2 regions of the Citrobacter sp. Marseille-Q6884 genome follow, and region 1 is predicted to be linked to the other one. Evidence: predicted binding sites of a transcription regulator. Region 1 holds the regulator's gene; the other holds the start of a gene.

The links. Region 1 encodes PurR, which represses purine synthesis genes. Its sites were predicted from a motif close to CANGCAAACGTTTGCNTG; they were not measured.
Region 2: a site for PurR is predicted at 2,720-2,737, ahead of purM (phosphoribosylformylglycinamidine cyclo-ligase). Genes of this name have one in related genera too.

Annotation. Positions count from the first base shown of each region.
Region 1 is NZ_CAMDRE010000002.1:1,496,079-1,502,057, reverse strand. It holds gene punC (purine nucleoside transporter PunC) at 1-169, opposite strand, end outside; gene punR (DNA-binding transcriptional activator PunR) at 281-1,204, shown strand; gene purR (HTH-type transcriptional repressor PurR) at 1,210-2,235, opposite strand; gene cydH (cytochrome bd-I accessory subunit CydH) at 2,533-2,622, shown strand; gene N7268_RS22315 (MFS transporter) at 2,800-3,969, shown strand; gene sodB (superoxide dismutase [Fe]) at 4,013-4,594, opposite strand; gene N7268_RS22305 (C40 family peptidase) at 4,721-5,551, opposite strand; gene grxD (monothiol glutaredoxin 4) at 5,885-5,979, shown strand, end outside.
Region 2 is NZ_CAMDRE010000002.1:250,515-256,493, forward strand. It holds gene ppk1 (polyphosphate kinase 1) at 1-735, opposite strand, end outside; gene purN (phosphoribosylglycinamide formyltransferase) at 983-1,624, opposite strand; gene purM (phosphoribosylformylglycinamidine cyclo-ligase) at 1,621-2,658, opposite strand; gene N7268_RS16165 (6-phospho-beta-glucosidase) at 2,955-4,385, shown strand; gene upp (uracil phosphoribosyltransferase) at 4,569-5,195, shown strand; gene uraA (uracil permease) at 5,292-5,979, shown strand, end outside.

The sequences.
Region 1 (5,979 bases):
CGACGGCAAAACCGGCTAAGAACAGACTCAGGCTGGCGCTGACGGCAGACGCAGGGGTTTGCAGATCGGACTGAATAGCAGCAAAGGCGGGCAAATACATATCCGTTGCCAGAAAGCCGAGCACGCTAAGACCGGCCAGCCAGACTAAAAACCCTTTTCCAGGTTGCATAATTGTTTCTCTTTTTAGCAGTAATACAGTGCCGCAGAGTGTAGTGAGTGTAATTCTCGCTGTGAAACGCTAATATTTGTTTACTGGTTTCAAATTTTTTGTAGGCAGAGTATGTGGTCAGAATATTCACTTGAAGTGGTTGATGCTGTGGCGCGTAACGGAAGCTTTAGTTCGGCTGCGCAGGAGTTGCACCGTGTACCCTCCGCGGTGAGTTATACCGTGCGCCAACTGGAAGAGTGGCTTGCTGTGCCGCTTTTCGAACGACGTCATCGGGATGTGGAATTAACGCCTGCGGGTGTATGGTTTTTAAAAGAGGGTCGGTCTGTTATCAAAAAAATGCAGATCACACGTCAGCAATGTCAACAAATCGCCAATGGCTGGCGAGGGCAGTTGGCGATTGCGGTAGACAATATTGTTCGGCCAGAACGAACCCGACAAATGATTGTGGATTTTTATCGTCACTTTGATGATGTGGAACTGCTGGTGTTCCAGGAGGTGTTTAACGGCGTCTGGGATGCACTCTCTGATGGTCGCGTTGAACTGGCTATCGGCGCCACGCAGGCGATCCCGGTGGGGGAACGTTACACGTTTCGCGATATGGGAATGCTGAGCTGGAGTTGTGTGGTGGCAAGTCATCATCCGTTGGCCTCGCTTCCCGGACCGCTCAGTGACGATACGTTGCGCAACTGGCCGTCGTTGGTGCGCGAAGACACCTCCCGCACATTACCGAAGCGAATCACCTGGCTGCTTGATAACCAAAAGCGCGTTGTGGTGCCTGACTGGGAATCTTCGGCGACCTGTTTATCGGCGGGGCTGTGTGTGGGTATGGTGCCGACGCATTTTGCGAAACCGTGGATCGATAGCGGCAAGTGGGTTGCGTTACAGCTTGAAAATCCCTTCCCTGATGCCGCCTGTTGCCTGACCTGGCAACAAAACGATATGTCACCGGCATTAAGCTGGCTGTTGGATTATCTGGGGGATAGCGAAACGCTGAATAAAGAGTGGTTGCGGGAGCCTGAAGAGACTCCCGCATAGTACGCTTAACGACGATAATCGCGGAACGGACCGTCAGCAACGGAGCGACGTTCAACCAGGCGCGGGTGCACCTCGATGGACTGCGACTCTTCGCGCTTATTCACGATACGGTCTAACAGCATGTTAAAGGCCGTTTCGCCGAGTGAATCTTTTGGCTGATGAATGGTGGTCAATGCTGGCGTGAAGAAGCGCGCGTTGCGCACGTTATCGTAACCGATCAACGACACATCCTGCGGAACGCGTAAACCCATCTCGTCAGCGGCGCAAAGCGCGCCCATGGCCATAATATCCCCGCCACAAAAGACCGCTGTCGGACGGTGGGACTGAGAGAGGATTTGCTGCATCGCGCGGTAACCTGATTCAGGCTCGAAATCGCCCTGGACAATCCAGTTTTCCGGCACTTTAATCAGCGCTTCTTCCATGGCTTTCATAAAGCCAGCCAGACGACCCGCGCCGGTGTTGCGCTCCATCGGGCCAGGGATCACGCCAATCTCACGGTGGCCGCGCTCAATCAGGTACCGACCTGCCATATAACCACCTTCGAAGGCGTTATCAATGACGGTATCGGTAAAATCGGCTTTGGCCTCGCCCCAGTCCATAACGACCATAGGAATATGGCGATACTCTTCGAGCATGGAAAGCAGGGACTCCGGGTACTCAGAGCACATGACCAGCAGGCCATCCACGCGCTTTTGCGCCATCATGGAGAGATATGCCTGCTGTTTTTCGAGGCTATTCCATGCGTTGCCCAGAATCAGCGTATAGCCTTTCTGGAAGCAATTTTTTTCGACGGCTTCGATAATTTCAGCGAAGTAGGCCGCTTCACTACTGGTCGCCAGCAAGCCGATCGATTTGGTGTGATTCACCTTCAGGCTGCGCGCTACTGCGCTGGGGGAGTAGTGCAGCTCTTTAATCGCCGCCCAGACAGCATTACGGGTTTCTTCCGCGACAAAACGCGTCTTGTTAATTACGTGTGATACGGTTGTAGTGGAAACGTTTGCTCGCTTCGCTACATCTTTAATTGTTGCCATTACATCTCACTCCAGACCATATCCTAAGCTCCTGAGAATACTCCAGGTAAACGTTTGCCTTTAAACACCCTGACCACAACGTCAGGGTTGCGGCACGCCGGGAAAACGACACGGAACGTCAGAAAGGGGTCAATGGCCGGTACGCTAATCAAGTAAGCGTCGAATTTTGTCTGATCTTAACGAAAAGGGGAAGAGTTAAAAGCAGTTATCAATATAAATCGTGAGAGATTTTTGCGTTCAAGTGTGCAAAAATGCGCAATATCACTTTTTGTGTGGGAATAAAAAGGAGAAAACTTGATGAGCACCGATCTGAAATTTTCGTTAGTCACCACCATTATTGTTCTGGGTCTGATTGTAGCGGGTGGTTTGACCGCGGCACTGCATTGATTTATCCCGAGGGAGAACGCTCTCCCTCATCCCACCTGTTTGTCTTTCCCTCCTATTGTTTGCGAATAAGCAAAAGTCTTTTGCAGTTTTGTTAACTTTATTATTTTTGCGATCAATGTCATGCTTTTGCACTCTTATCGGGTGTCGTGCCACGGCTCGACGTTATGGAGTCGATGTATGAAAATAAATTATCCCTTATTGGCGCTGGCAATTGGTGCGTTTGGTATTGGCACGACTGAATTTTCCCCTATGGGATTATTGCCCGTCATCGCCAGGGGCGTGGATGTCTCCATTCCTGCGGCGGGGATGCTAATTAGCGCCTACGCGGTGGGGGTGATGATTGGCGCGCCGCTGATGACATTACTGCTTTCGCATCGTGCGCGTCGCAATGCGCTCATTTTTCTGATGGCGATTTTTACGCTGGGCAATGTGCTTTCGGCAATATCGCCGGACTACACCACGCTTATGTTGTCGCGTATCTTGACCAGTCTTAACCATGGGGCGTTTTTTGGGCTCGGTTCCGTTGTGGCGGCAAGTGTTGTGCCAAAGCACAAGCAGGCCAGCGCAGTCGCGACCATGTTTATGGGATTAACCATTGCCAATATTGGCGGCGTTCCTGCCGCGACCTGGCTCGGTGAAACTATCGGCTGGCGTATGTCGTTTATGGCGACAGCCGGTCTGGGTGTTATCGCGATGGTCAGTCTGTTCTTCTCACTCCCCAAAGGCGGGGCGGGAGAGCGGCCCGATGTGCGCAAAGAACTTGCCGTATTACTGCGCCCGCAAGTGTTATCCGCGCTTCTCACCACCGTACTGGGGGCCGGCGCGATGTTCACCCTCTATACCTACATTTCGCCGGTGTTGCACAGTATCACCCATGCAACCCCCGCCTTTGTGACCGGCATGCTGGTGCTGATAGGCGTCGGGTTTTCCATCGGTAACTATCTGGGTGGGCGACTGGCGGACCGTTCGGTGAATGGCACGCTGAAAGGATTTTTGCTGTTGCTGATGGTTATTATGCTGGCGATTCCGTTTCTGGCGCGTAACGAGTTGGGCGCTGCCATCAGTATGGTGGTGTGGGGCGCGGCCACGTTTGCCGTCGTTCCGCCGTTGCAGATGCGCGTAATGCGCGTTGCCAGTGAAGCGCCAGGGCTCTCTTCATCAGTCAATATTGGCGCATTTAATCTGGGGAATGCGCTGGGTGCGGCCGCGGGCGGTGCGGTGATTTCTGGCGGCTTAGGCTACAGTTTTGTTCCGGTGATGGGGGCGATTGTGGCAGGGCTGGCTTTATTGCTGGTCTTTATTTCGGCGAGAAGACAACCCGAAGAAGTCTGTACTGCCGCAAGCTAATCACGCTAAAACGCAGAAGGGAGTCCCTTCTGCGTTGTCATATTTACGCAGCGAAGTTCTTCGCAACAAATTCCCAGTTAACCAGCGCCCAGAAATGTTCCAGGTAGCCAGGACGGGCATTGCGATAGTCGATGTAGTAGGCGTGTTCCCATACGTCAACGGTCATCAGCGGCGTCGCATCAGTTGTCAGTGGCGTACCCGCGTTAGAGGTGGAAACGATAGCCAGTTTGCCATCAGCCCCTTTTACCAGCCAGGTCCAGCCAGAGCCGAAGTTCTTGATAGCGGCATCGGTGAATTGCGCTTTAAAATCCGCGAAGCTACCAAACGATGCTGCAATGGCTTCGGCCAGTTTACCGGTCGGTTCGCCGCCAGCGTTTGGCGCCAGGCAGTTCCAGTAGAACGTGTGGTTCCATACCTGAGCTGCGTTATTAAAGACACCACCTTCAGAGCTACGTACGATCTCTTCCAGTGATTTGCCTTCAAACGCCGTGCCTTTAATCAGATTGTTCAGATTGGTCACGTAGGTTTGATGGTGTTTGCCATAGTGGTATTCCAGCGTTTCAGCAGAAATGTGCGGCACCAGAGCATCTTTGGCATACGGTAATGCAGGTAATTCGAACGACATTGCTTCTCTCCTTATTATTTATATGAGTACACACAATAGCCTCATTGTGAGTAAGGATAGGGTAGCAAATTGAAAGGTTATGCAAAAGAAGAACTTACCCTACAGCATCTCCTGTAGGGTAAGTTTTTAGCGAATTGTTTTAGGTGTCATCACGCGGCGAGCACCAACATAATGGCGCTGCCAGTAATCTTCGCTCAGCGAGGTGATTTGAATTTCCTGACCACTGCGCGGTGACTGGATAAATTTACCATTGCCGACATAGACGCCAACGTGATCGGCGGTGCCACGTCCCTGTGTACGGAAGAAGACCAGGTCGCCGTTTTTCAGCTCACCGCGTTCAATAGGCGCAGCGTCACGCAGGTGGTACATTTCATTGGCGGTACGTGGAATGCGAAATTTCACCAGATCTTTGTACGCGTAGTACACCAGACCACTGCAATCAAAGCCGGTTCTTGGCGACGTTCCCCCCCAGCGGTAAGGCTTACCGATCTGGTTCATCAGGGTAGACATGGCGGTCTTGGTCGCTTTTTGAACTTTCACTTTATGCACATCAGCAAGCGCCGTCGGCGCTGTCGTTTTCACTTTTACACAACGCGGTTTATGGCCTTTACGCGGGGTGCATTTCTCTGTCCAGGTAACGGCTGCCGTTTGCGTTGTCGCCACTTTGCCACGTCGATTTGCGGTTTTGGTAGACTTTGCCGGAGTAGCGGTGCGTTTTTTGGATGAGGAAGCGATTTTACTGCTGGTTTTGCTGGTGGTTTTTTTTGCCGTTTTTGGATTGGTTTTTGTTGTTTTTTGACTGGCTGTTGAGCTTTTCTTTTTATCTACCGTTTTGAGGGAATGAGAAACAGTAGTTGTCGCCCGGGCTTGCTTGGAAGCATGAGCCATTGGCGTAAAAGGCAGTGTCGTAAAAAGTAAAGCACAGAGCGTGATCGAGATTCGGTTTATCCGCGCCACTGAGCAGTCCTCTGGTAAGGCAGGTCTATCGTGCCTGCGTGTGATTTACAAAACTTGATGATTCTAATCTATAGAAACGGGAAACTTAATAGCTTTTTTCGTTTACAACTGTGTTTCGTTACCGACCGCAAAAAAAAACAGCAAAAAAAGACCGAACTGATGAACAGATAAGCAAATCCACACGCTTTAAGGGGGTAAGTGAGATTATGAATGCAACTTTTAACGACAGGCGATAAAATAATAAGGCGTAATGAAAATGTTATTTTCCGTTGCCTGCCTGACCCGTTACAATGTCAGACTACTGCCGTAAAAGAAGTTTAAGGAAGCAAGATAATGAGCACCACTATCGAAAAAATCCAGCGCCAGATCGCTGAAAACCCGATTCTCCTGTACATGAAAGGTTCTCCTAAACTGCCAAGCTGCGGTTT
Region 2 (5,979 bases), 1.2 Mb from region 1:
TTCCATCAGGCTGGATTCCATTTCGTGCACCAAATCGTATTCGGCGTCGCGGGTCATTTTCATCGAATAGGCATTCAGCGCATCGTAATCAAAGAACCCTTTGAAGATGTCATCAAGGCAATAACGTAAGATATTATCCAACAGGATCATTGGCTTGCGACGGCGCGGCGTTTCCGGCGGCAGATTCACAAAGCGGGGAACCTTATCAGACGGAATTTCCAGCAGCGCATAGCGAATGGTATCGCCGCGAATAATCTCCACAGCCAGATAGGTATAGTCGTCTTTCAAAAACTGGACTAAATCTGTTTCGCGGTTAATCAGGATCGGCGTAATGTGCTGGCGAAGATATTGCTTGAAGTAATGGCGTAACCAGCTCTGTTGGTTCACTGACAGCTGGCGTTCATTGATTAAGAAGATTTGGTTGCGAGCCATCTCCAGCAACAATTCGTTGTACAGACCGTCAAATTCCTGATCGGCTTTTAAAACGCGGGCCTGGATTTTACCTAACAGATGGCGGGAGTGAGAGTTTGAACCCTGTTCTTCGCTAATAATGATACGGCGCTTCAGTTCGGCAAAGCGAACTTTGTAAAACTCGTCGAGGTTATTGGAATAGATGCCTAAGAAGCGCATCCGTTCGATCAACGGGTTTGATTTATCAGCAGCTTCCTGGAGTACACGTTCATTGAACGCTAACCAGCTGAGTTCTTTCTCGATATATAGCTTTTCCTGACCCATTACCACTTTTACTCCGTTTCATTCACGGGACACTACCGATTTATTATGGCGAGCATTGCTCTCAGATGTCCAACTGTGCCAGAAAAGTATGACAATAAACCGTCTGATAGCAAAGAGAAAGGGATACCCGTGGTGTAGGCCGGATAAGGCATTGATGCCGCTATCCGGTAATCAGATACTGCAATGCCGAATAGTGACACTGAGGTCTCTTTTCCGGCATGGAGATGGGGTGTCATTGGCGACGGTATTATTCGTCAGCCGCATAACCTTGTGGTGAAAGGCGATTGCCATCCAGCCAGGCGGCGTTATCACGCATCTTCAGGCGACCATCGACAAACCAGCTTACCACCAGCGGGTAAATGGCATGCTCCTGTGCCTGCACACGGGCAGTGACATCCTCTTCGCTATCGCCGTCAAAAACCGGAACCTTCGCTTGTAAAATCACCGGTCCACCGTCCAGTTCGTCAGTCACGAAATGAACGGAAGTACCATGCTCTTCATCGCCGTTTTGCAGCACCTGACGGTGCGTGTGCAGACCAGGATATTTTGGCAGCAAAGAAGGGTGTATGTTCAGCAGACGTCCTGAATAGTGAGCGACAAATGCCGGGCTGAGAATACGCATATACCCGGCTAGCACCACCACATCGGGTGCCCAGGTGTCGATCTCCCGGATCAGTTCCCGATCGAACGCGTCGCGACTGTCAAACTGGCTGGATTCCAGGGAATAGGCTGGAATCGTCGCTTCTCGCGCACGTTCAAGGCCGAACGCATCGGCCTTGTTGCTGAATACTGCACGTATGGTGCCATTGATTTTTTTCTGTTTGCAGGCGTCGATTATCGCCTGCAAATTGCTTCCGTTGCCGGAAATGAGCACCACAATGTTTTTCATTCAATGACCACACGCTGTTCGGAATCAGAAGCTTTGATGATACCGATTTTCCATGCGTTTTCACCTTTTGCCTTCAGCAGGGCGAGGGCGCTTTCCACTTCAGCTTCCGGCAGGGCAATAACCATGCCTACGCCGCAGTTAAAGGTGCGGTACATCTCGTGCTGGCTGACGTTACCGGCGCTTTGCAGCCAGTTGAAGACGGCAGGCCATTGCCATGATGATTCGTCGATAACCGCCTGGGTGTTATCTGGCAGTACGCGAGGAATATTTTCCCAGAAACCACCGCCGGTCAGGTGCGCGATAGCATGGACATCAACCTTCTCGATCAGATCCAGAATGGATTTCACATAGATGCGGGTCGGAGCCAGTAAGTGATCGGCCAGCGGTTTACCTTCAAGCTCGGTTGTTTCCGGGTCACAACCGCTGACTTCGACGATTTTACGCACCAGCGAATAACCGTTGGAATGCGGACCGCTGGAGCCCAGCGCAATCAGTACATCGCCATCAGCCACTTTTGAACCGTCGATAATTTCTGATTTCTCGACCACCCCGACGCAGAAACCAGCCACGTCGTAATCTTCACCGTGGTACATGCCCGGCATTTCAGCGGTCTCTCCACCGACCAGCGCACAACCGGACTGCAGGCAACCTTCGGCAATGCCGTTAATCACGCTGGCTGCGGTATCCACATCCAGTTTGCCTGTCGCGTAGTAGTCGAGGAAAAACAGCGGCTCAGCGCCCTGAACAACGAGGTCATTGACACACATTGCCACCAGGTCAATACCGATGGTGTCGTGGCGTTTCAGATCCATCGCCAGACGCAGTTTGGTGCCGACGCCATCCGTGCCGGAAACCAGTACCGGTTCACGATATTTTTGCGGCAATGCGCACAGCGCACCGAAGCCACCCAGACCACCCATCACTTCCGGGCGACGCGTTTTCTTTACTACGCCTTTGATTCGATCAACCAGAGCGTTACCCGCATCAATATCAACACCGGCATCTTTGTAGCTAAGAGAGGTTTTATCGGTCACTGCCTGGTTCCCCACGTGTTTACTTTGAGTAAAAGTTAAATTCGGCGCAATTCTAACAGGGAAAGCAAACGTTTGCGAGCCTGCTCTGCATTGACTTTTATCTGCTGGATTTTTCAGCACTCTCCGCTCTTGGAGGCATTTGTTTGAACTGTGCCACGAAAATGAAACCGGGTTCATTCTTGTGCTTGAAACCTGCCTGGTGAATACACAGTATCTTACTGAAACCGGTTTCTGTTTTCTGTTATGTACCTCAGAGCATGCGTTTTTGAACAGTGCAATCACCATAGGGGAAAGGTATGTCTGGATTTAAAGCAGATTTCATGTGGGGCGGCGCGGTTGCCGCTCATCAGCTTGAAGGTGGCTGGCAGGAGGGGGGAAAAGGAATGAGCGTTGCCGATGTGATGACGGCAGGGGCTCATGGAGTGGCGCGCGAAATTACCGACGGTGTGATTAGCGGCAAAAATTACCCTAACCATGAGGCTATCGACTTCTACCACCGCTATAAAGACGACATTAAACTGTTTGCCGAAATGGGCTTTAAATGTTTTCGCACATCCATTGCCTGGACACGTATTTTTCCGCGAGGGGATGAAACCCAACCCAACGAGGCCGGATTGCAGTTTTATGATGACCTGTTTGACGAATGCCTGAAATACGGAATTGAACCGGTCATTACGCTGTCGCATTTTGAGATGCCTTATCATCTGGTGACAGAGTACGGTGGCTGGCGTAACCGCAAACTGATTGATTTCTTTGTCCGTTTTGCCCGGGTGGTCTTCACCCGTTACCAGCACAAAGTGAAGTACTGGATGACGTTTAATGAGATCAACAACCAGGCGAACTATCACGAAGATTTTGCCCCCTTTACCAACTCGGGCCTGAAGTACCTACCAGGAGAGGACCGTGAGCCGGTAATGTACCAGGCGGCGCACTATGAGTTGGTCGCCAGCGCATTGGCGGTAAAGGCCGCGCGTGAAATTAACCCGGCATTGCGGGTTGGGTGCATGATCGCCATGTGTCCTATCTACCCGCTGACCTGTGCGCCAGACGATATGATGATGGCGATGAACGCCATGCACCGACGTTACTGGTTTACCGACGTACATGTGCGCGGAAAATATCCGCAGCATCTGCTTAATTACTTTGAACGTCGCGGTTTTGCGCTGGATATCACCGAGGAAGACCGTCAGGCCCTGACTCATGGCTGTGTCGATTACATCGGTTTTAGCTACTATATGTCGTTTGCGACTCAGGCCACGGCGGATAATCCGCAGCTCGATTATGACGAATCGAAAAGCCTGGTTTCCAACCCGTACGTGCAGAAGTCGGACTGGGGATGGCAGATTGATCCGGTGGGTCTTCGCTATGCATTGAACTGGTTTTGGGATCACTATCAGCTACCGCTGTTTATCGTTGAGAACGGGTTTGGCGCGATTGATGTACTGGAGCGTGATGGTACGGTAAACGACCAGTACCGTATCGACTACCTTGCTGCGCACATCCGTGAGATGAAAAAAGCGGTGGTGGAAGATGGCGTGGATCTGATGGGCTACACGCCGTGGGGCTGCATTGATTTAGTGTCAGCGGGGACCGGGGAAATGAAAAAACGCTACGGCTTTATTTATGTCGATAAAAATAATGACGGTAGCGGGACATTAGCGCGCTCTCCGAAGATATCTTTTTCATGGTATCAAAAGGTCATACATACAAACGCTGAATGTTTATAGAATTCAATGCATTGATACCAAACCCCGCCCGTTGTGCGGGGTTTGCTTTATACTCATCATCCAGACGCAAATGACTTTGGTTGATCCATATCAAGCGTATACGGTGTTGCGCCAGAGAGGAAAAGCGGTATAATCCGGCGATTTTTTTTGTGGTTGCCACTCGTCTGAGGAAAGGAGAAGAGTATGAAGATCGTGGAAGTCAAACACCCACTCGTCAAACACAAGCTGGGATTGATGCGTGAAAACGACATCAGCACTAAACGCTTTCGTGAACTCGCCTCGGAAGTTGGCAGTCTGCTGACTTATGAAGCAACCGCCGGTCTGGAAACCGAAAAAGTGACCATTGAAGGCTGGAATGGCCCGGTTGAAGTAGACCAAATCAAGGGTAAAAAAATCACCGTTGTGCCAATCCTGCGTGCGGGTCTCGGTATGATGGAAGGCGTACTGGAAAACGTACCAAGTGCGCGTATCAGCGTTGTGGGAATGTACCGTAACGAAGAAACGCTGGAGCCGGTACCTTACTTCCAGAAACTGGTTTCTAACATCGATGAGCGTATGGCGCTGATCGTTGACCCGATGCTGGCTACCGGTGGTTCGGTTATTGCGACCATCGACCTGCTGAAAAATGCGGGCTGCAGCAGCATTAAAGTGCTGGTACTGGTCGCAGCACCGGAAGGTATCGCCGCACTGGAAAAAGCGCACCCGGATGTTGAGCTGTACACCGCATCTATCGATCAGGGGCTGAACGAGCACGGATACATTATTCCGGGACTCGGCGATGCCGGCGATAAGATTTTTGGTACTAAGTAAATGAACAAATAAAAAGAAGCCGACTTTAAGAGTCGGCTTTTTTTTGAATAAAACAACCAAATCGCTAATAACAAACAACACTCAGAGGAAAACACTATGACGCGCCGTGCTATCGGGGTGAGTGAAAGACCGCCGCTTTTACAGACAATCCCGCTTAGTTTGCAGCACCTGTTCGCCATGTTTGGCGCAACGGTACTGGTGCCAGTTCTGTTCCACATCAACCCGGCTACCGTCCTGCTGTTTAACGGCATTGGTACGTTGCTGTATCTCTTTATCTGTAAAGGAAAAATCCCTGCTTATCTGGGGTCCAGCTTCGCATTTATCTCCCCGGTACTACTGTTGCTGCCGTTAGGGTATGAAGTGGCGCTCGGTGGTTTTATTATGTGCGGCGTTCTGTTCTGCCTGGTTTCTTTCATTGTGAAGAAAGCAGGGACAGGCTGGCTGGATGTGATGTTCCCACCCGCGGCAATGGGCGCAATCGTTGCCGTCATCGGTCTGGAACTGGCGGGTGTGGCTGCGGGCATGGCTGGCTTGCTGCCTGCTGAAGGACAATTACCGGATTCTAAAACCATCATCATCTCTATGGTGACGCTGGCGGTAACGGTATTCGGTTCCGTGCTGTTCCGTGGCTTTATGGCCATTATTCCTATTCTGATTGGGGTGCTGGCGGGCTATGCGCTCTCCTTTGTCATGGGCGTCGTGGATACCACGCCGATTGCACAGGCTCACTGGTTTGCTCTGCCGACCTTCTACACGCCACGCTTTGAATGGGTTGCTATCCTGA